Regions from separate parts of the Desulfosporomusa polytropa genome, predicted to be linked through region 1. Evidence: a T-box and tRNA genes for the amino acid it is inferred to sense, from the RefSeq annotation. Region 1 holds a T-box; the other holds one or more tRNA genes.

Region 1 (11,753 bases):
CTCAATACCTGAGATTGAAAACGCGGATTGCTTGTTAATTTTTGGCTATAATGCAGCCGATGCGCATCCTCTGGTGGCCAAACGAATTGTGCGTGCCAAACAAAAAGGTGCAAAGCTGATTGTTGTAGATCCCCGGAGAACTGAGGCTGCGCGTATTTCGGATTTATGGCTCCAACTAAAAAATGGTTCGAATATGGCCTTGGTCAATAGCTTTGCTAATCTTATTTTGGCTAAGGGCTGGCAAAATGACAAATTTATTGCTAACTTTACAGAGGGTTTTGCCGACTATCATAAAACGGTAGAGCACTATACGCCGGAATATGCTCAGTCTATTACTGGTATTGACCCCAAATTAGTAGAAGAGGCAATGAAAATATACACTCATTCTAAGAACTCCTTTATCTTGTGGGGGATGGGTGTCACCCAATTTGGTCAGGCAGTTGATGTTGTAAAAGGTCTTGGTTCGCTATGTCTTTTGACAGGACAAATTGGCAAGCCAAGTTCTGGGGTAGGGCCGGTGCGTGGTCAAAATAATGTGCAGGGAGCCTGCGATATGGGTGCATTACCTAATGTCTACCCTGGCTATCAGGCAGTCACTGATGCGGCTAACCGCAAAAAATTTGCTAAGGCCTGGGGTGTAGACCAGTTGCCAGATAAAGTTGGTTTTACCATTACTGAGGTTCCCCATGCGGTTGCTGCAGGTAAACTGAAAGCCTTCTATATTATTGGTGAAGATCCGGCGCAAAGCGATCCTGATTCTGCTGGTTTGAGAAAAGCGCTTACTGATTTAGAATTTGTGGTATTCCAGGACATTTTCATGAACAAAACAGCACACTTTGCCGATGTCATACTGCCGGCCACTTCCTGGGGTGAGCATGGCGGGGTATTCAGCGGGGCTGACCGTCGGTTTCAACGCTTCAGGAAAGCAGTTGATGCCAAAGGTGATGTTAAGGACGATTGGGCTATTATTGGTGAATTAGCTAAGCGATTTGGCTATGAACTGACCTATAAAGACACCGAAGAAATCTGGAACGAATTAATTAGCTTATGTCCAAGTTACGCTGGCGCAACTTATGAGAAAATGGAGCGCCAGGGTAGTGTGCTATGGCCTTGCCGTACGAAGGAAGACACAGGTACGGACTATTTATTCAAAGGGAATGTATTTCAAACAGCCAGCAAGAAGGGAATTTTCTTTGCCACTGAATGGCGAGCGCCAGCAGAAGTGCCTGATGAAGAATATCCGACAGTGCTTTGCACTGTGCGTGAAGTTGGCCATTACTCGTCCCGGACAATGACTGGCAATTGTTGGGGATTGTCCAAACTAGCCGACGAACCTGGCTATGTTCAGATTAGCGAAGAGGATGCTGCACGCCTGGGAATTGAAGATGAAGAGCTGATGCGAGTTACTTCGCGGCGTGGTTCTGTAATGTCCCGTGCTAAGGTTAGTGACCGGGTAAAAGCGGGAGCTGTGTACATGACCTATCAATGGTGGATTGGCGCTTGTAATGAACTTACTATTGATAACCTTGATCCAATTTCTAAAACGCCTGAGTATAAATATTGTGCAGTAAAACTGGAGGCAATTGAGGATCAGTCGCAAGCCGAGCAACAGCTTGTTACACTATATGACAATATGAAACGTAAAATGGGTGCTGAAGTGTCAAACATAAAATAATGCAAGAAGTTAAACTTCTTGAAAGGGAGGTAACTATGGAAAAGTTGAGCCCGTTTGTTGTTGGAGACGGGGAAAAATGTATTGGCTGTAAAGCCTGTGAAGTCGCTTGCCATGTATCCCATAATGTCGAGGGTATTACGGCAGGCAACATTGATACCCCTGTGTTCCCTAAATTGTTTGTTACCCGCGTGGAAGAGGTGACTATGCCAGTGCAGTGTCACCATTGTGAAGATGCTCCCTGCGCGCAGGCTTGTCTTGAAAAAGCGATTTACTTTGAAGGCGATAAAGTACTCATTCAGACGGAAAAGTGCAAAGGCTGTAAAGATTGTCTGGTGGCCTGTCCGTTTGGGGCAGTAGAACTTGTGCCACGTTTTGTTAAGGGTAAAGAGGTTATCCAGGAAAATTTAGGCAAGCCCGTATTGTATGGCAATAAATGTGACTTATGCTATACCCGGGAAAAAGGTCCTATCTGTGTTGAAACTTGTCCGCAACAAGCATTACGCTTGGTGGAACCTCATAAGGAAAAAAAAGAAAAAAATAAAAAAGCTGTCGCTACGATTGCCGGCATGTTTAAAAAATAGGAGGTGAGTATTATGCAATATACAATTGAGATTGATCAGGAATTATGTACCGGATGTCACCGGTGTACCGATGTTTGTCCTGTTGGAGCTATTGGTGGGCCAGAAGGAATGCCAGTAGATATTAATTATGATAAATGTTGTTTCTGCGGGCAGTGTGTGCAGATGTGCAGCGCATACCAGGAATACAAGTCAGATACTAGTAAACCACGTGAAACCAAGATGCAGGAGCGCGGTTTATTAGCGAGTGTAAAGGAACCGTTATTTGCCGCCCATAATATGGGGCATGCACAGCAGGTCTGGCAAGCAATCAACAATCCTGATGTAGTGACCATGGTTCAATGTGCACCAGCTGTCCGGGTTGGGCTGGCTGAAGACTTTGGTATGGAGTCAGGCGAATTAGTTGCCGGTAAAATGATTACTGCTCTTAGAAAACTTGGCTTTGACAAAGTATATGATACCAACTTTACTGCTGACCTAACAATTATGGAGGAAGGCAGCGAGTTAATTAAACGGATACAGGAAAATGGTACATTGCCCATGTTTACTTCCTGTTGCCCGGCGTGGGTTAAATATGTTGAGCAAGAGTACTTTGATTTGCAAGCAAATCTATCAACATGTAAATCTCCACAGCAGATGGCAGGCGCCTTGTTCAAGACCTATGGCGCACAGGTAGAGAAGGTCGATCCCAAGAAAATAGTCAGTGTATCTGTTATGCCCTGTACGGCCAAAAAATTTGAAGCTGCTCGTCCGGAAATGAAGTCAAGTGGCAGCCAAGACGTGGATATTGTTTTGACAACAAGAGAATTGGCTAATCTAATCAAATACGCTGGCATTGATTTTAAAAATCTTGAACCAAGCCAGCCGGATTCCGTATTAGGAGCTTATACTGGTGCCGGACATATTTTTGGGGTTACAGGCGGAGTTATGGAAGCCGCACTCCGGACAGGCTATGAATTGATTACTGGTAAGGCGCTTGACGATATCAATATACTGGATGTACGGTATAGCGAAGGCGTAAAACGCGCAACCATTCAAGTTGGCGATTTGGCGATTAAAACAGTAGTAGTAGCCGGCCTTGCCAATGCAGCGCCTATTCTAGAAGAAGTGAAAAATGGTACTGCTGATTTCCATTTTGTCGAAGTTATGGCTTGTCCGCAAGGCTGCATCAGTGGCGGCGGTCAGCCAAAAGTTCTTTTGGAAAATGAACGCAAAGCGGTCTATACCAGCCGCAGGGATTCAATGTATAAGCATGATGAGGAATTGCCGTTAAGAAAGTCGCATGACAATCCCGAAGTTGCTAAGCTGTACAAAGACTTTTTGGGCAAACCACTTGGTCACAAATCGCATGAATTACTGCACACCCATTATGTGAGGAGGGGCTAAAAGTATGCTTGATACTGCTTTTGTTATCGGAGACCCCGATTTATGCATCGGCTGTCGTACTTGTGAACTTGCTTGTGTGTTAGCCCATACAAAAAAACAATTAGGTACTGAGGAAATTAAGAGTGTACCATTTTTGCCCCGGCTGTCTGTTGTAAAAACTGAGGATATCAGTGTGCCAGTACAGTGCCGTCAATGTGAAGATGCCCCTTGTGCGGAGGCTTGCCCGGAAAAAGCCATTGTGCACCGTGGTCAGGCCATTTATGTGCTTGCTGAAAAATGTGTTGGTTGCAAAAACTGTTTGATGGCCTGCCCAATAGGTGCTGTTTATTTAACACGCGAAGGCGAAGGCGCTTGTCAAAAAACAGCTTACAAATGTGATTTGTGTGCTGAAGTTGCTGACGGGCCACAATGTGTTAAAAAGTGTCCGACAAAAGCATTGTCGGTACTGTTGCCGGAAACTATCGAAGCTAGTATTAAGGATAAACGTACAAATGCTGTAAGGAATGCATAGAAGCTTGTTATAATTCGGCTTTTATAAGTTGAAAAAATCAGTGGCACTCTGCAGAGTGCCACTGATTTTTTATTTTTTTAGCTACTAATTAAAGCTTTTCGATTTTAACCCCACATACCTTATATTCATAGGTCTTGGTTGTTTTGTCTAAGTTTCCACTGGTAAGTTCATTGGTCGGGGTTGCGAGATAATGGAAGGACATCCAGATAACTCCCGGCTGTACACGGTCTGTAATCCATGCTTTGGTTTGAACTTTGCCGCGCCGTGAGGACACACTAATGATTTCTTGATTTTGGATACCTAGCCGTTTGGCATCATCAGGATGTATCATAGCTTGCTCCTCAGAACGGAAGTCTGTCAGCGTTTTTGAGTAGCCTGGGGTAGTTATGTTGTAGTGATAGAGAATACGGCCTGTACTAAGCAAGAACGGATACTCGGTATCCGGCTCTTCGCCAGGAGCTTGGTGGTCAATGGCTATGAACCTGGCAATTCCACAGGTGAACTTGCCTTTGTCATGCAGATATTGAGTACCGGGATGGTTTTTATCCGGAACTGGCCATTGTAGGCCGCTTGCTTCAAGGCGGTCAAATGTAACGCCGCCATAGATTGGGCTGAGTGAGGCCATTTCATCCATAATCTCACTTGGATGACTATATGACATCGGGTAACCCATGCGATTGGATAAATCCATCAAAATACGCCAGTCTGGGCGGCTGTTGCCGATGGGATTGATGGCTTGCCGAACCAGTTGAATGCGGCGTTCTGTATTAGTAAAGGTGCCATCCTTTTCAGCAAAGGATGCTCCTGGTAAAACAACATCAGCTAATTTGGCCGTTTCGGTTAGGAACAGATTTTGCACAACAAGGAAATCAAGATGCTTGAGTCCTTTGCGTACATGATTGGCGTCGCCGTCAGTTAGCACTGGATCTTCGCCCATAACATACAGGGCTTTGAGTTCACCACTAATGGCTTTATCGAACATATCTGGAATCATGAGTCCTACTTTGTTTGATAGTTTTACGTTCCATGCCTTTTCAAATTTTTCTTGAACCATTGGGAAATCGACTTTTTGATAGCCTGGATAAACATTAGGTAAAGCACCCATATCACAGGCACCCTGCACGTTGTTTTGTCCACGCATTGGGTTCAGACCAGCATTTGGTTTGCCGATGTTACCAGTCAGTAAGGTAAGATTGGCTAAACTCATAACATTATCTGTGCCGCATACGTGTTCAGTGATTCCCAATGTATAAAAAATCTGTGCTGCTTCAGCAGTACCATAGATTTTAGCTGCTTCAAACAGTAAATGTTTTGGTACGCCGGTGATGTTTTCTACATATTCCGGGGTATATTTTTCTACTGTTTCAGCAACCTGCTCATACCCGCTGGTGCAGGATTCAATAAAGGTTTTATCATGCCAGCCGGACTTAATAATGATGCGCATAAGGCCGTTGATTAACGCAATGTCAGTGCCCGGTTTTAAGCGCAGCCAAACATGGGCTTTGCCAGCCAATTCGGTTTTTCGCGGATCAGCTACTACGAGTGTAGCACCGTTGCGGAGGGCTTGCCGCATTTTTGCACCGATGACAGGATGGGCTTCAGTTGGGTTAGCCCCAATTACAAACAGAACTTTACTTTGGGGAATTTCGTTTATAGAGTTGGTCATTGCTCCAGAGCCGAATGAAGTGGCCAGACCGGCCACAGTGGGAGCGTGTCAAGTACGTGCGCAATGATCAACATTGTTGGTGCCGATCGCTGCGCGCATAAATTTTTGCATTAGGTAATTATCTTCATTGACGCACCTGGCAGAACTGAGTGCCGCAATAGCGTCGCCGCCATAGGTGGTTTTTATTTCGCCAAATTTGCTGGCAATTAGATCATAAGCCTCGTCCCAGCTTGCCTCAACAAATTCACCGTTTTTCTTAATCAACGGTGTGGTAAGACGCTCAGGGCTGTGAATATAGTCAGTACCAAAACGTCCTTTAACGCAGGTTAAACGGCCGTTAACTGGACTGGTTAGATTAGAGGTAACACCAATGACCTTATCGTCTTTTACATTTAGATCGAAGTTGCAGCCTACACCGCAGAAGGGGCAGGTTGTTTTGACTTTTTTATCAGGCAAACCAGCATAGTGCATAGGCTTTTCGGTCAAAGCGCCTACTGGGCAAGCCGATACACAGGTTCCGCAAAATAAACAACTGGACGAATCGATCAGGGGCTCGTCAAAAGCAGGTGCTACTTTGGTATCAAATCCTCTGTTTGTCCATTCAAGGGTATCGCAGCATTGCACTTCCCGGCAAACTCGGACACAACGTCCGCAAAGAATACATTTGTTATTATCCCGAATAATAAAGGGGTTGCTGTCGTCTACGGCAAATTGGCGGCGATCGCCATTGAAGCGAATCTCGCGGATACCGAGTTGGTTTGCCAGCGACTGCAACTCACAATCCAGGTTGCGCTGACAAGATAAACAATCCTGCGGGTGGTTAGCCAAAATGAGTTCCACGACGCTTTTGCGTGCTTCCCGGATAACTGCAGAGTTGGTGCGTACAACCAACCCTTCAGAAGCTGGGTAAGTGCAGGCGGTAACGAGTCCGCGGGCACCTTCTACTTCCACGACACAGACACGGCAGGCTCCTTCGGGGGTTAAATCAGCGAGATGGCATAACGTAGGGATTGTTACTCCTGCTTGTTGGGCGGCTTCTAAGAGCGTACTTCCTGCGGCGGTCTCGATGACTTGCCCGTCAATAGTTAGTTTGATCATTAACTGTGTTCACACTCCTTGTGGTAGTATAGATAATATCGAAAGGAAACTTAAAACGACTTATGGATTATTAAAAATTTTATGTGCAGACTGAATAGGGGGTGAATTTTGTTCTGCTAAAATATAGTGATTTTTCAGTATAAGGACAATAAACTTGTTTGTTTACACTTCGATTATAGGTTTTGTGGCAGGTAGTTAGGCTTAGTTTGTTTCTGTTTTTCCGTCGCATAAGATACTCACATTAGCCTAAAGCTAACATCCATTCCTCCTTACAATAATAGTTCGACGTTGCCTTTGGCTTTCCTCCTTTTTTAGAATAGAATAGAGGGGTTAAGGGTAACTAAGTAGTGGCTAATACCTCTCATTATATATATTGTAGAAACTGATCGCTGTAAGTGCTAATTCATTATTCTGAATGGCAAGAATATTATACTCAAACGAGCAGGACAGCTTGCGAGCTGTAAATAAAAGGAATTAGTGAATAGTTTCACTGAATTATTTTTGGAAGGCGAGTCATGAAAAGCCGGAGTATACAAAATATTGATATTATTATAACCATTTATTATAATTAAGCAAAATATTTATCTGATATGGAGCTGATTTGATTGATAGATTGTTATTTTTTAAATGAGAATACTATAGATGATTTAAGTAAGGCTGAAAAATCACAAAATGAAATGCCCGAACTTGACACTGTCCAGCAGGATAGGTATAATAAAGTCAATTGTATATGATGAATAGCGATGAATGGAAGAGTACGCTAACGCGACTGTTCAGAGAGGAAACCCTTGGCTGCAAGGTTTCTCAGTACGCAAGCTGCAGGTCATCCGGGAGCTGCTGTATTGAACCATTAAGTAGATGCAGCCGGGTTTGTGCCACGTAAAGGCATAGGGAGTGTCTGGTAGTAATTTATGCCAGAAATAAAGGTGGTACCACGGAAGAAACAAAAGCTCTTTCGTCCTTGGAGGACGAAAGAGCTTTTTTATATTTATTCAAGGAGGCACTATGGAACAAGAGCAGACTAACAATATCTCAACTGTGTATGACCCACAGACGGTAGAAGCTAAGTGGTACAAATTCTGGGAAGATAATAGTTTATTTCATGCTGAGGTAGACCCTGAAAAGCAAGCTTTTAGCATTGTAATACCGCCGCCTAATGTGACAGGGCAACTCCATATGGGGCATGCTCTGGATAACACCTTGCAGGATATTCTTATTCGTTTTAAACGCCAGCAGGGCTATAATACTTTGTGGATGCCAGGTTCCGACCACGCCGGGATTGCTACACAGATCAAAGTTGAGGAAGTGCTGGCCCAAGAGGGAAAGACCCGCTATGATCTAGGGCGTGAACCTTTTATTGACCGGGTATGGGAGTGGAAAGGGCAGTATGGTAGTCGGATAATTAATCAGCTCAAGCGCTTAGGTGCTTCCTGTGACTGGGAACGGGAGCGCTTTACGATGGATGAGGGTTGCTCTAAGGCTGTACGCGAGGTCTTTGTCAGCCTGTATGAACAGGGCCTTATCTATCAGGGACATCGTATTACCAACTGGTGTCCGCGTTGCAACACTGCCTTAAGTGATATTGAAGTTGAGCATGAAGAAACGCCAGGTCATCTCTACCATGTCCGGTACTTAGTGGAAGGTACTGATGGGGAGTATGTTACGGTAGCAACCACACGTCCTGAGACAATCTTAGGTGATAGTGGTGTAGCGGTTCATCCTGAAGATGGACGTTACAAACACCTTGTTGGCAAGTATTTAATCCTGCCCCTTATTGGCCGCCGTCTGCCACTTTTTACTGATGAATATGTTGATCCTTCGTTTGGAACCGGAGCGGTAAAAGTTACTCCCGCTCACGACCCGAATGACTTTGATATGGGGCTTAGACATAAGTTAGAGGAAATAGTTGTTATAAATCCTGATGGTACAATGGCAGCCAATACCGGTAAGTATGCGGGTATGGATCGCTATGAATGTCGCAAGGCTTTGGTAAATGACTTGAAAGACCAAGGATATCTTGTGAAAATTGATGAACACAGTCATGCTGTTGGTCATTGTCAGCGTTGCAGCACAGTAGTGGAACCATTAGTTTCTAAGCAGTGGTTTGTTAAAATGGAGCCACTAGCTAAACCAGCTATTGAGGCTGTAACTTCAGGCCAAATTGAATTTGTGCCTGAGCGGTTTACCAAAATCTATACTAATTGGCTGGAAAACATTCGGGATTGGTGCATTTCCCGTCAAATCTGGTGGGGGCATCGCATCCCGGCTTGGTATTGTGAATGTGGCGAGGTTACTGTATCCCGGGAAGATATTACAGTTTGCCCTAAGTGCGGCGGGAAGGTTGAACAAGACCCTGATGTGCTTGATACTTGGTTTAGTTCCGGGTTATGGCCGTTTTCCACCATGGGTTGGCCTAAGGATACGGCTGAACTTAAACAATTTTACCCCACAAGTGTACTAGTAACCGGCTATGACATTATTTTCTTCTGGGTAGCCAGAATGATCATGATGGGGCTGAAGTTTCAAGAGAATATTCCCTTTAAGCATGTGTTTATTCATGGCTTGGTGCGCGATAACCAGGGACGGAAGATGAGTAAGTCACTAGGTAATGGCATTGACCCGCTAGAGGTAATTGATAAATACGGTGCAGATACACTACGATTTATGTTGATAACTGGTAACACTCCTGGTAATGACATGCGCTTTTATTGGGAACGTGTCGAGTCCAGCCGTAACTTTGCCAACAAAATCTGGAATGCCTCACGCTTTGTATTGATGAATCTGGAAGGGTTTGATCCGGAGTTTGTGCCTGATGCTAAGACGTTTACACTTGCGGACCGCTGGATTTTGAGCCGCTATAATGCCACTGTGGCTGATGTAACGCGCAATCTTGAGCGTTTTGAACTAGGGGAAGCCGCCCGCATGGTTTATGAATTTATCTGGGATGAGTTCTGTGATTGGTATATTGAATTGGCTAAAGGCCGCCTTTATAACAAAGAAGATGCCGAGAGCCGCAAAGTGGCGCAATACCTGTTAAGTTATGTTCTGAGCAATACGTTAAAGCTATTGCATCCATTTATGCCGTTTATTACCGAAGCTATTTGGCAGAGTCTGCCACACCAGGGAATTAGCATAATGACAGCTGGCTGGCCGGCTGAAGACCAGGAACTTACTAACCATGAAGACGAACAACTAATGGGCGTTCTTATGGAGACAATTAAGTCAATTCGTAATATGCGGGCTGAAGTCAACGTACACCCTGGTAAAAAGAGCCAAGTAATTTTGAAAATGGCTTCTGGTGAGTTCAAAGCTAAGATGGAGGCCAATACTAGCTATATTAAAACATTAGCAGCTGCTGAGCCAATCACTATCCTTGCTGCTAGTGATGCCAATCCAGAAAATGCGATGACAGCGGTGGTTAATGGTGTCGAAATTTATTTGCCACTCAAAGGACTTATCGATGTCGAGAAAGAAACAGCTCGGCTGAACAAAGAAATCAGCAATCTGGACAAAGAACTATCACGTATTAGCGGCAAACTGGGTAACCCTGGCTTTACGGCCAAGGCTCCTGCTGATGTCATTGAAAAGGAAAAAGCCAAACAAACCGAATTCGTAGAAAAGCAAACGGCTATTAAAGAACGCTTGGCCTATTTGGCTCAGCTATAATTAGTCGATGCCTAAAAAATGGAGGTGCAACAGATGAATTATGATCAAACGTTAGCATACCTTGAAAATTTGAGTAAATTTGGTATTAACCTTGGAATGGCTCGCATTGAACGCCTGTTAGAGCTTATGCAGCATCCGGAACGGCGGTTTAAATCCATTCATGTTACCGGCACAAATGGCAAGGGTTCAACAACAGCGATGTTGTCAGCTATCTTGACTGCCAGCGGTGTCAAAAACGGCATGTATACTTCGCCCCATCTTCATGACTATCCAGAACGGATGGTTGTCAATGGACAGGAAATAACCAGAGATGAATTTGCTCAGGCAATTACTTACACCAATAAATTTGTGGAACAGATGTTAGCAGAAGGTTTTGAGCAACCCACAGAATTTGAAGTAATTACTGCGGCCGCCTTCTACTATTTTGCTGCCGTAGGTGTAGAGTATGCTGTTATTGAAGTTGGACTGGGCGGGCTTCTGGATTCTACGAATGTTATTATTCCGGAAATTTCGGTAATTACCAATGTTACACTGGAACACACGGATCGTTGCGGTTCTACAATTGCTGATGTTGCCCGTCATAAGGCTGGTATAATTAAAGATGGCGTACCAGTGGTAACGGCTGCAAAAGGTGAGCCACTTGATATTATTAAGCAGACGGCAGCGGATAAAGGTGCTAAAGTCTATGTAAAAGACGAGCAGTTTTCCAGTGAATTTCAAGGGTTAGCCAATGGAAAGCAGCAAATGTTTGTTGATGCTGGTGATTTAGGTCAAGCTGAAATTGCCCTAAATATTATTGGTTGTCACCAAGTGGAGAATGGATCAGTTGCTGTTGCGACTGCACTGCTTCTAGGAACCAAGGAACCACGAATTACTTTGCAGACAATTAAGAGTGCCCTTAATACGGTACGCTGGCCAGGACGGTTTGAGATTGTTCCCGGCAGTCCGGTTATTATTATTGATGGTGCGCATAACCCGGATGGGGCCAGAGTGTTGCGGCAAAACCTTGATCTGGTGTTTCCAGGACGAGAAATAACCTTTGCGTTAGGTATTCTCCGCGACAAAGATGTAGCAGGAATTATTCGTGCGCTTATTCGCACAACCGACACAGTTGTTACTGTTCAGCCACTTTCCTACCGGGCAGCAACTCCGGAAGAAATTGCCCGGGAAATA
Region 2 (11,753 bases), 1.7 Mb from region 1:
TTACTTAATTGTTCCTACACCTCGCGGTTTATGGGTTATGATATCAATATATAAAGAGGGTAAGTACGGTGCGGTTCATTGATAAAGATTAAGCGGAAATCGGGAATAGGATAAGTTGGTATCCAAGGTGTGACGTTATTTTGCATTTTTTCAACAATACCGCACTATTTTGCGATGTTCATGTCCACACATTATTATAATCCATCCAAAACCGTATTATTATTTTTGTATTGTGATTAGGGGAGCTGGTTTATTGAAAAGCAACAGTAATCTGTAGGTATTTATCAAATTATATCGATGAAGAGACTGCATCAAGAATTTTATTCGGGACTTGGCTCACAGACGGATGGGTCAGGCGTGATTACGGTTAGGCCGTGATCGTTTATAAGGTTATAGGGGGAAATAATGCTAGAAGCACTAGAGCCGATAAGGATCTTTATTATGTGGGCTGCGATTATCTCTGTTGCTACAATTATTGCCCATTACGATAACTGACACAAATAGGACGCGGGGACGGAAGAACTGTCTGAAACTGCCCAGGATAAACGTTTGCGTTATTATCTAATTTATTCATCTTTCTAATCTCATAAATAACTTCACGAACATCATTTTTACCTGTAGTATATTTAGCGGCAATTTGCCAAACCGGAGTAAAACGCGGGGACAGGGACATTGCTTCAAGAAACATATTCCCTGTCCATGTGTTTTTACTGCTGCGAAATTATAACTCCTTGCTTCGTGAGGACTATCCTGGTATTTGCCCAGGAACCGCATAGTCAAAACATGAGGTTATATTTGAAATGTTCGTCATCTTCTGGCAGAAATAGACTGCGGCAGCTGTCTGCGGCTGTGATTTCCCGCAGTGGGCGGCAAGGAATTCCAACGGCCAGTGTGTTGGGCGGGATATCGTGGGTGACGACACTGCCAGCGCCGATGACGGAATTTGCACCTATATGGACGCCGCCCAGAATGGTTACATTCGCAGCCAGCCAAACATTATCGTCAATATGGATTTCCTGGGCATATTCCGCAAAAGCTATGGACTGTCCTTCGGGGTTGAGCCCAAGACGCTCGCTAGCAAGCAGGGGATGGCTAGTTGCCAACAGAGAGACATTCGGGCCGCAGGCTACATTGGTGCCGATATAGATGCGGGCATCGTCCATGACCAGAAGGTTGAAGTTGGCAACAAAACCGTTGCCGATGAAGGTGTGTGTTCCATAGTTGAACTGCACGGGACCTTGGAAGCGAAAGGGGGTGCCGATACTGCCAAGAATATTTTTGAGCAGTGCCGGACGTGATGGATCGTTTTCGTCTAAAGTATTGTATTTTTGGCAGGCAGTATGTGCAGCATGCTTAATCTTGCGCAGCTCGGGTGTGCTGGCATTGAATATTTTACCGTTGAAAATCTTTTCTTCTTCAGTCATATCAGTTGTGCCTCCTTTTCGTCAGAAAGAGCAGCTTCAACCGCAGCCTTGGCGTGGATGATTGTCGTGTCGAATACAGGCAGTGGCGTGTCCTTTTGCTTAATAAGCAGACCAATCTCTGTGCAGCCAAGAATGACGCCTTGGGCACCAAGGGCAGACAGCCCGTCAATGATGCGAAGGTATTCTTTTTGGGAGGTGGGGAGTATATTTCCCTGACAAAGCTCATCGTATATGATATGGTTTATGATTTCCCGGTCTTCTTCATCCGGAATTAGTACTTCAATGCCGCCTGCCAGCAGTTTGTCTTTGTAGAAGTCCTGCTCCATCGTGTATTTTGTGGCGAGCAGAGCCGATTTATATATCTTTTTCTTTTTGAGGGCTACAGCTGTTGTTTCGGCGATATGCAGGATAGGAAGTTGCGTTTTTTGCTGAAGCATGGGGACGACTTTGTGCATGGTATTGGTGCAAATGACAATGAAGTCTGCACCACCTTTTTCCAGAGCCTGTATGCCTGTGCTCAGAAACTGTGCGCTGCGTTTCCAGTCACCACTGGCCTGACAGGTCTCGATTTCGTGAAAATCTACGCTGTAAAGTAAAATCTTTGCTGAGTGCAGCCCACCTAACTGTTGCTTGATAGTTTCATTGATGATTTGATAATAAGTGACAGTGCTTTCCCAGCTCATGCCGCCAAGTAATCCGATAGTTTTCATAAAAGATTGCTCCTCTGTAAATTAATATCATTATCAATTCAGTATAGAATATAAAAAATAGCCATACAATAAAAACATTGTATGGCGGATAATGTTTTGAAGTGCAAAATCATGGGTTATTTTGTAGCTCGTGAAGCATATTTTGCAATATCTTTAGGCCCTTTTCCAGCTCGGAGCGGTTGGCTGGAGCGGTGATGGCTAGGCGGACGGCATTTTCAGGGGAGCTGTCTCCGAGGGCGAAGCGCTCGGCTGCGTAAACCTGCACACCGTTCTGGAGGGCCAACTGTTCAAAGGCAGAGCCACTATAGGCGCAGTTGTCAGGCAGGTGTAGCCATCGGAAGATGCAGGCATCATCTGCATCGGTGAGAAAGGGACCGAGATATTTCTTTGTGAGTTGGCTTCGGGCGATAGTTTCTTTCTGATGCATAGCCAGAGTCTTCCAGGCAGCACCGGATACGAGAAGCCGGGCGGCAAGTTCGCTCATGAGGGGTGATACCGTGATGGACATGGTATAGAGCGCAGTGGTGATGGCTTCATGATAACGGGGAGGAATGGCCATATAGGCCAGACGCAACCCTGGGGCGATGCCTTTGGAAAGTCCGGAAATAAAAAAGGTCTGAGATGGTAGCAGGCTTGCAATCGGCGAGGCTGGTCGGGTAGTAAGAAGGTTGTAGGAGGCATCTTCAATGATGGATAACTGATGTGCGTCAGCAAATTTTGCTAAGGCCTGTTTGGTGGCAGAACTCATGGTGCGGGTGGTCGGGTTCTGATTTTGCGGCATGAGATACAAGGCCTTAAGAAGCATTTTCTGACAGGTGGCAGCAAGTGCGGTGAAATTGATGTCTTCCCCATTGTAGGGAAGTGGAATCAGACGTATACCCAGAGCAGATGCGGCACCTTTAAGCCCCGGATAGGTCAGTGGATCAGCGCCGACGGCATCTCCGTGTGTGCAGACTGCAAGTAGAGCGGCCATCAGTGCATTTTGTGCACCGCTGGTGAGAAAGACATTTTCTGGATCGGCAGCAAAGCCCTCGCGCTCCATAAGCAGAGCGCCTGCCCGGCGATGCCAGAGCATATCCTGTTCAGTACCGTAGTCAAACCATTTGGTACAGTCAGACTCAGATAAAAGGTCCATGAGCTGGTTGCGTACGTCTTTATAGGAATTCTCGTCTGGCCGCGTAGCACCCATGGGGATGACTTGCGGATTTTTCCAGTTGTCCGGCCATAGATAGCGACTGTTCATTACATCATAGGCAATATAGGTGCCACGTCCGATAGTAGTCTGTAGGAGTCCTTTTAGGCTGCAAAGCTTGTAGGCTTTGGTGATGGTGCTGAGGTTGACATCCAGATAGTCAGCCAGCTCGCGCTGGGGCGGCAGTTTGGTCCCAGGTTTTAATTGGCCGCATTGAATAGCCTTTTCCAGTTGTTCAGACAGTTCTTTATATAGAGTACCAGTGCGCTTTTCCAGCCGGGGCCGCCAGTTCATGGGGTAGTTTTCAAAAGAGTTTACAGACACAGGACAACCTCCCTTGGAATAAAATGAAAAATAATTCTCATTTTATTCATTTTAGCATCTTCCAAAGAAAAAGCCTAAAGGCGGTTGAAGAATCTCTTTTGCTTTTTTGCATGAAACTAAATTCCAATATTTTTATAAAATAGACAAGATTAGCCGTCAGTATTAATACTGACGGCTCAGACTGTAGACAAAAGGACAATCACTTCCAGTTTTATGATAAAATAGAACTGGGAGTGATTTCTTATGTATGTGAAGAAAAATAGAATAAATCAAAGACAAATAAAGTTTTTATGTTTAGAAGATTTGGTTCCAGAGAATCATCTTTTACGAGATATAGATAGAGCCATTGATTTTAGTTTCATCTACGATGAGGTAAAAGGATTATACAGCGAAATCGAGTGGGGTAAACCAGGAATTGACCCGGTATCCCTATTTAAAATTGTTTTTATTCAATATCTTTTTGGCATTCGCAGTATGCGTCAAACTATCAAAGAACTTGAAGTCAATATGGCCTATCGGTGGTTTATTGGCTATGATATTGGAGAGCCGATCCCCCACTTTTCAACCTTCGGGAAGAATTACGCCAGACGTTTTAAAGGAACAAATGTGTTTGAACGAATTTTTACTCGGGTTTTGGATGAGATAATCCGTTGCGGCTTTGTTGATGCTAATGCAGCATTCCTTGATGGAACCCATATCAAAGCAAGTGCTAATAAGAAAAAAGCCACTAATAAAATTGTAGAAAAACAGGCAAAACAGTATCAGCAGCAATTAGATGAGGAAATAGCAAAAGATCGAGAGACTCATGGGAAGAAACCACTAAAAAATGATGATGATGATACACCAAAATCTCCGGAAACGAAAAACATTAAGGAAAGTACAACTGATCCAGAAAGCGGCTTGTTTCATAAAGGTGAGCATGAAAAGTGCTTTGCCTATGTGGCAAATACAGTCTGTGACCGACATAACTTCATACTCGATTTTGAAGTAGGCGCAGGCAATATACATGACAGTAGAATGTTTGATGGAGTGTACGAGAAACTGATCCGTAAATTTCCTGAAATTCAAGTGATTGCCATAGATGCTGGATATAAAACTCCGTGGATTATGAAGCAAATCATAGATAGTAATAGAATACCAGCCGTTCCATATAAGCGTCCTATGACGAAATCTGGTTTTTTTAAGAAGTATGAATATGTCTATGATGAATATAACGACTGCATCCTTTGTCCTGCCAATCAGGTGTTACCTTACAGTACAACCAATCGCGAAGGATATCGAGAATATAAAAGTGATCCGAATTACTGTAAAGACTGTAAGTTTCTAAATCAGTGTACGCAAAGTAAAGCGCAGCAAAAAATAGTTACGCGCCATGTATGGGAACCGTATATGGAATTAGCGGAAGACTATCGGCATACCCCCATGTATCGAGAGATTTATCAAAAGAGAAGTCAAACGATAGAACGCGTGTTTGCCGATGCTAAAGAAAAACATGCCATGAGATACACCCAATTGCGTGGTCTGCAAAAAGTTAAGATGCAGGTGACGCTCACTTTTGCGTGCATGAATTTAAAAAAGTTAGCAACCTGGAAACGAAGAAAGGGGCTCTTAGCTCCTGTTTCCCAAGTTTATTCGCAATTTAAACCATCACTGATTAATTTTTTGTTTATTTCTTTCAAAAAGGCACCTTACGCAAAGCGTAAGGTGCCTTTTTGTCGACGATCTGAGCCGTCAGTATTAATACTGACGGCTTGTTATATTTATGCCGGGATCGGCTCCCGGCTGGCCTACTCACTGCTGACGTCCAGTATCCAAGATAACTCTGCTATCTATAATTTTACCATTGCAAAATCAATTGCTCTATGCAATGATTTTGTAATTTAACATACTAACAGGAAGTACGCCTAGTAAACAAACGGATCTTTGCTTCAATCACATGTTTTTATATGATTGAAAACCTTTTATTTGCGACGTTTGCGTTTATCCATAAGGATACCTAGCTGCACCTGTTTATTACTAAGTTGTTTGCGTAGATTCTCCTTATTATCCTCACACAAACAGACCTGTAGAAGACTCTCTAATGATACAATCTCCCGTTTTAGCGCCATCTCAGTCGGAAGAACACCGTTATTTTTTAGTATTTTATACGAAGAGCGGAGTTCTTGTGGTATCTGAGCATCATCAAAGACTAGCGGTTTTCCTTTGCCGGGCAAATTATCAAGTTCACCTTGTTCAATTGCCTCTTGTATTTTCTGTTCCGCAATCCTAAAAAAGAAGAAATCACTCATACTTCATCGTTCCTCCTGCATAGTGGTAGCGGTAAAATTATTAAAAGTATTCTATGCTACCATATTACCACGGTTTTTTTGACATGTCACTGCCATCTTGCCCGTCACACCGAAGGATACAGGAGACGATTTCCAAGCTATTAGAAAGTCTAATTGAGTATCCGAGCCTTCAAAATAGTGGTATATGCTTTTTGTATTATTCCATAAAATACCTAGATGAAAAAGTCGTCTTTGGACCTTTTTTTCCTTAATACTTTTGGTAATTTGTGCGATAACATAGGCAAAACGATCCTTCTAAACCTTTGAATCCATTATTTATAGCTTCAACTTTGCAGCAATTTTAATAGAAAGGAATTAGACCGAAATGTTTAAAAAATCAGCTACTGTACTGCTACTTGCCTTCTGTGTTTCAGCTTCCCAGCCAGCTCCCGCTTATGCGGGGTTCTTTTTATTCAACATCATTAATGATGTTTTTGGTGGAGGGCACAAAAACATCGGTTCCTCTACCCAATCCCAATCGTCAAATACCAGTATTACTGCACTGAAATTAGGCATGCGTAATAGTCAAGTTGTCGATATGCAAAAATACCTGATTAAAGCCAAATATCTTGGCGGTAAAGCTGATGGGGTATTTGGGTATCAAACACAACAAGCTGTTAAGATGTTTCAAAGAGATTGCGGATTAGTGGAAGATGGTATTGTTGGAAAAAAAACAATGAATGCCCTTAAAAATTTTAAAGGTACTCGTCCGAAAACCTCTCCTTTACCCCGTAAGCCAACATATAATCCGCCGAAAAAAGATAGCGACGTACCAGAATACCTATATGCTTTGCCAATGCTTGTTACTGCATATACCCGCTATGACCAGGATTGCACCGACTATACATATATGGGTACCTATCTGCGCAGAGGGCTATGCGCGGTTGACCCAGATGTAATTCCACTTGGAACAAAACTTTACGTTCCAGGATATGGCAAAGCCATTGCAGATGACATAGGGGGAGCGATAAATGGCAATCACATTGATTTAGCAATGGATACTCAAGATGAAGCGTTCGAATGGGGAAAGCGTAATGTGACCGTATATGTTTTAAAAACTTGATAAACGGACAAGTAAAGGTGACTTTTCAGTACAGATTACTTTTAACGAAATATTATAGAAAAGCGACAATACCCCCATAAGGAGCCGTGATTGGCTTACCCTATGGGGATTTATTTTTTTAACGAATTGATATTATCTTCTAAGCGTATATTCCCGTAACATCCTCTTTACACATTAGAACATTTGTTCTATAACAAATGTTCTAATGCAAGGAGGCACTTTTTTGTCTCGGAAACCGAGACGCTAGAGAAGACCATTGATACTACCCGTAAACGGTTTGGACATTACAGTGTCCAACGCTGCGCCATGCTGCTTGATCGTCAGTTAACTGGCTTCAATCCGAAGGATGACCATACGATTCATCCGGTATCTTATTTTAAGTAGGTGAGTTATGTGGGGAAAGTACACATAGAAGTAGTAGCCAAACACGATAAAGAAGGCAGAATCAGACCACTTTCCCTGATATGGGAAGATGGCCGGAAATTCCCGATTGACCGTGTAGTAGATATTCGCCAAGCGGCATCATTAAAGGCAGGTCTGCAAGGTATGCGCTACACCTGCCGGATTGCCGATAAGGAAGTATATCTATTTTGTGATGAGGGTAAGTGGTTAGCATGTCCATAATCTACTATGTTGACATTAATGAGGCCATCTGATATAGTAATAAATCCAAGGACGCGGGAGTGGCGGAACTGGCAGACGCACTAGACTTAGGATCTAGCGCCGTGAGGCGTGCAGGTTCAATTCCTGTCTCCCGCACCATAAGCAGAGAGCCCAAGAAGACGAGTCGTGAGGCGAAGTCTGATTGGTGCGAATCGCTTAGTTCTGACGAACATCCTTTTTAAATTTCCATTGCCGGAGTGACGTAATTGGCAGACGTAGCAGACTCAAAATCTGCCGGGGGCAACCCCGTGTCGGTTCGAGTCCGACCTCCGGCACCATATAAGTCCGCGTAGCTCAGCCGGATAGAGCACCGGCCTTCTAAGCCGTGGGTCTGGTGTTCGAATCCCTTCGCGGACGCCATAAAAAGATCGGGGCGTGGCTCAGTTTGGTAGAGTACCTGGCTTGGGACCAGGGGGCCGCAGGTTCGAATCCTGCCGCTCCGACCAAAGTATTATTGACAAGCTAATCTAAGGCTGATAGAATATAAAATCCATATTGGGGTTATAGCTCAGTTGGTTAGAGTGCTTCGTTGACATCGAAGAGGCCGGCGGTTCGAGTCCGTTTAACCCCACCAAAAAGGAATCTATAGGTCAGTTTGGTAGATCATCCGGATCATAACCGGCGGGTTCTAGGCTAAAAACCTAGTAATACACACAGGGGTATAGCTCAATTGGTAGAGTAGCGGTCTCCAAAACCGTTGGTTGAGGGTTCAAGTCCTTCTGCCCCTGCCAACGAATTAAAGATCAGCTAACTGGTCTTTTTTACTGACATAAAATTTGTTGACATAATTAATCCGAAAAGATGGCGATATGGCCAAGTGGTAAGGCTAAGGTCCGCAAGACCTTGATCCCCTAGTTCAAATCTGGGTGTCGCCTCCAATAAAATGCCTGGAATGCATGTTATCTTAGATATGTCCAACCTACTTTACTATATAGGGAATTTAATGGTATGTAGCTGTCGAGCCACCTTTGAGTGGAGGACAAAAACAAACTTAAGGATACCCACCTGCTAGGTGCAGGTTTGGACATACAAAGAGACGACATTTTGGGCAACTAATAATTAATTACCAATAAGTAACATTTGACGTAATAACAGTAACGTGATAATCTATAAAAGTCGCTATGAGCGGCGGAAGTAATTGGAAAAATAAATAGTGTTGACATAAACAAATAAAAATGCTATTATAATATTCCGCCGTTGAGTAAACGACAACGTTCCCTGAAAACTGAACAATGTAAGTAATGCATCATAAATGCCAGATGTGCGGTTGTATGTCGCTTGCGACATACAACACAAAAACAATTTTTAAATTGATTTATAGAGCCAACAAATGGCTTCATATAATGTAGTCACTCTGTGACTTTGAACTTGTGCCTGGTGCGTCTATTAATGTAGTTTGTCTACTTTAATTAAGATAGCAATGGTATTTAAGTTTATAAGCTCATAGACGGCATACCTTTATTGGAGAGTTTGATCCTGGCTCAGGACGAACGCTGGCGGCGTGCCTAACACATGCAAGTCGAACGGAGTATCCAGCAATGGATGCTTAGTGGCGAACGGGTGAGTAACGCGTAGACAACCTGCCTCTAAATTGGGGACAACACCGCGAAAGTGGTGCTAATACCGAATGTGGTATCTTAGTCGCATGACTAAGATAAGAAAGGTGGCCTCTATTTATAAGCTACCGATTAGAGATGGGTCTGCGTCTGATTAGCTAGTTGGTGAGGTAATGGCTCACCAAGGCAACGATCAGTAGCCGGTCTGAGAGGATGAACGGCCACACTGGGACTGAGACACGGCCCAGACTCCTACGGGAGGCAGCAGTGGGGAATCTTCCGCAATGGACGAAAGTCTGACGGAGCAACGCCGCGTGAGTGAAGAAGGTCTTCGGATTGTAAAGCTCTGTCGTTTGGGACGAACGTGGGATGTGTGAATAATGCATTCTAATGACGGTACCAAAGGAGGAAGCCACGGCTAACTACGTGCCAGCAGCCGCGGTAATACGTAGGTGGCAAGCGTTGTCCGGAATTATTGGGCGTAAAGGGCGTGTAGGTGGATTCTTAAGTCGTGTGTCTAAGTGCGGGGCTCAACCCCGTATAGGCGCAGGAAACTGGGAATCTTGAGTGCAGGAGAGGAAAGTGGAATTCCCAGTGTAGCGGTGAAATGCGTAGATATTGGGAGGAACACCAGTGGCGAAGGCGACTTTCTGGACTGTGTCTGACACTGAGGCGCGAAAGCTAGGGGAGCGAACGGGATTAGATACCCCGGTAGTCCTAGCCGTAAACGATGGGTACTAGGTGTAGAGGGTATCGACCCCCTCTGTGCCGCAAGCTAACGCAATAAGTACCCCGCCTGGGGAGTACGGCCGCAAGGTTGAAACTCAAAGGAATTGACGGGGGCCCGCACAAGCGGTGGAGTATGTGGTTTAATTCGACGCAACGCGAAGAACCTTACCAGGGCTTGACATTGAGTGAAAGACTAAGAGATTAGTTCCTATCTTCGGATACACGAAAACAGGTGGTGCATGGCTGTCGTCAGCTCGTGTCGTGAGATGTTGGGTTAAGTCCCGCAACGAGCGCAACCCTTATCCTTTGTTGCCAGCGAGTAATGTCGGGAACTCAAGGGAGACTGCCGTCGACAAGACGGAGGAAGGCGGGGATGACGTCAAGTCATCATGCCCCTTATGTCCTGGGCTACACACGTACTACAATGGGCTTAAACAAAGCGAAGCAAGACCGCGAGGTCAAGCAAAACGCATAAACAAGCTCTCAGTTCGGATCGGAGGCTGCAACTCGCCTCCGTGAAGTCGGAATCGCTAGTAATCGCAGGTCAGCATACTGCGGTGAATACGTTCCCGGGCCTTGTACACACCGCCCGTCACACCACGAAAGTTGACAACACCCGAAGCCGGTGGGGTAACCGATTCGACATTGGATTTTCGACATACGACAATCGAAAGGAAAGACGAAAGTCTTGCAAGAACCCAATCGAAAGTCAAAGGTCGAAGGTCGAATGTCGAACCGGGGCTAGCCGTCTAAGGTGGGGCCGATGATTGGGGTGAAGTCGTAACAAGGTAGCCGTATCGGAAGGTGCGGCTGGATCACCTCCTTTCTAGGGATAAGCAGAGAGCCAGGTTTTTAGGAGCGAAAGCGACGCGGAAACCTGTGCGAATCGCTTAGTTCTGAGCGAAAGCGAAGAACATCATATAAGCGAGCTCAATTCCAGGTCGAACACATCTTGGCAGATGAATACTCTTACATTGTTTAGTTTTGAGGGAATGCAAGTTACCAAAACTTACTTGTTGAAAAACACAAGTGACTATGATAACATAAGTATTCCTGAAAACAAAATATCCAGTGACGATAGCTGTAGGGCTCCACCTGTTCCCATACCGAACACAGTAGTTAAGCCTACAAACGCCGAAGGTACTTGGTTGGAAACGGCCTGGGAGATTAGGAAGTTGCTGGTTTTGGAACGAAAGTTGCCAAAACTTACTTGTTGAAAAATACAAGTGGTTCTGATACTATAGATGTTCCACTGTTCCTTGAAAACTGCACAGAAGAAAGCAAAGTAAAATTACCTCTCATATGCAAATATGTGAAGTAACTTAACGAAGCGCAATTAGGATTCTAAAAAAAGTCCTTGCATTAGCGAAAGCAAAGTGTAAGGCAGGCGAAACTGGCTAGAAGGTGTCAGCTGCGAGGCGGACCGGAAGACGTTGCCGCGCCGCGTACTAGCGTACGCAAGCAAAACGTCTGAGGACCAACGAAGCAGATGGCGGCTTATAGACAGTTGCAGCATAAGTCAAGTTAGTAAGGGCATACGGCGGATGCCTAGGCGCCAAGAGCCGACGAAGGACGGGGTAAGCTCCGATATGCCAGGAAGAGCTGCAAGCAAGCTTTGACTCCTGGATTTCCGAATGGGGGAACCCGGCGGTGGTAATGCACCGTCACCTAACGTAAGTTAGGAGGGCACCCGGGGAACTGAAACATCTAAGTACCCGGAGGAAAAGTAATCAATTGAGATTCCCTAAGTAGCGGCGAGCGAACG

Evidence for each region. A T-box is a leader RNA that pairs with one kind of tRNA and senses whether it is charged. The one in region 1 lies ahead of ACZ449_RS04265 (valine--tRNA ligase), so its partner is inferred to be a tRNA-Val.
Region 2: it encodes a tRNA-Val, which carries the amino acid that the T-box ahead of ACZ449_RS04265 (valine--tRNA ligase) is inferred to sense. The anticodon was not compared.

What each region holds. Positions count from the first base shown of each region.
Region 1 is NZ_AP042400.1:565,928-577,680, forward strand. Features, by position in the region: gene fdhF (formate dehydrogenase subunit alpha) at 1-1,675, shown strand, start outside; gene ACZ449_RS04245 (4Fe-4S dicluster domain-containing protein) at 1,711-2,256, shown strand; gene ACZ449_RS04250 ([FeFe] hydrogenase, group A) at 2,269-3,639, shown strand; gene ACZ449_RS04255 (4Fe-4S dicluster domain-containing protein) at 3,644-4,150, shown strand; gene fdhF (formate dehydrogenase subunit alpha) at 4,239-6,914, opposite strand; T-box leader at 7,649-7,880, shown strand; gene ACZ449_RS04265 (valine--tRNA ligase) at 7,920-10,580, shown strand; gene ACZ449_RS04270 (bifunctional folylpolyglutamate synthase/dihydrofolate synthase) at 10,614-11,753, shown strand, end outside.
Region 2 is NZ_AP042400.1:2,262,312-2,274,064, reverse strand. Features, by position in the region: gene ACZ449_RS12540 (sugar O-acetyltransferase) at 777-1,424, opposite strand; gene ACZ449_RS12535 (aspartate/glutamate racemase family protein) at 1,421-2,134, opposite strand; gene ACZ449_RS12530 (aminotransferase-like domain-containing protein) at 2,244-3,650, opposite strand; partial or broken gene ACZ449_RS12525 (IS1182 family transposase) at 3,894-5,240, shown strand; gene ACZ449_RS12520 (DnaJ family domain-containing protein) at 5,612-5,938, opposite strand; gene ACZ449_RS12515 (3D domain-containing protein) at 6,303-7,040, shown strand; gene ACZ449_RS12510 (hypothetical protein) at 7,434-7,664, shown strand; tRNA gene ACZ449_RS12505 (tRNA-Leu) at 7,718-7,802, shown strand; tRNA gene ACZ449_RS12500 (tRNA-Leu) at 7,895-7,981, shown strand; tRNA gene ACZ449_RS12495 (tRNA-Arg) at 7,987-8,063, shown strand; tRNA gene ACZ449_RS12490 (tRNA-Pro) at 8,073-8,149, shown strand; tRNA gene ACZ449_RS12485 (tRNA-Val) at 8,201-8,277, shown strand; tRNA gene ACZ449_RS12480 (tRNA-Trp) at 8,359-8,434, shown strand; tRNA gene ACZ449_RS12475 (tRNA-Cys) at 8,507-8,581, shown strand; RNA gene ssrS (6S RNA) at 8,585-8,758, shown strand; rRNA gene ACZ449_RS12465 (16S ribosomal RNA) at 9,162-10,814, shown strand; rRNA gene rrf (5S ribosomal RNA) at 11,056-11,172, shown strand; rRNA gene ACZ449_RS12455 (23S ribosomal RNA) at 11,506-11,753, shown strand, end outside.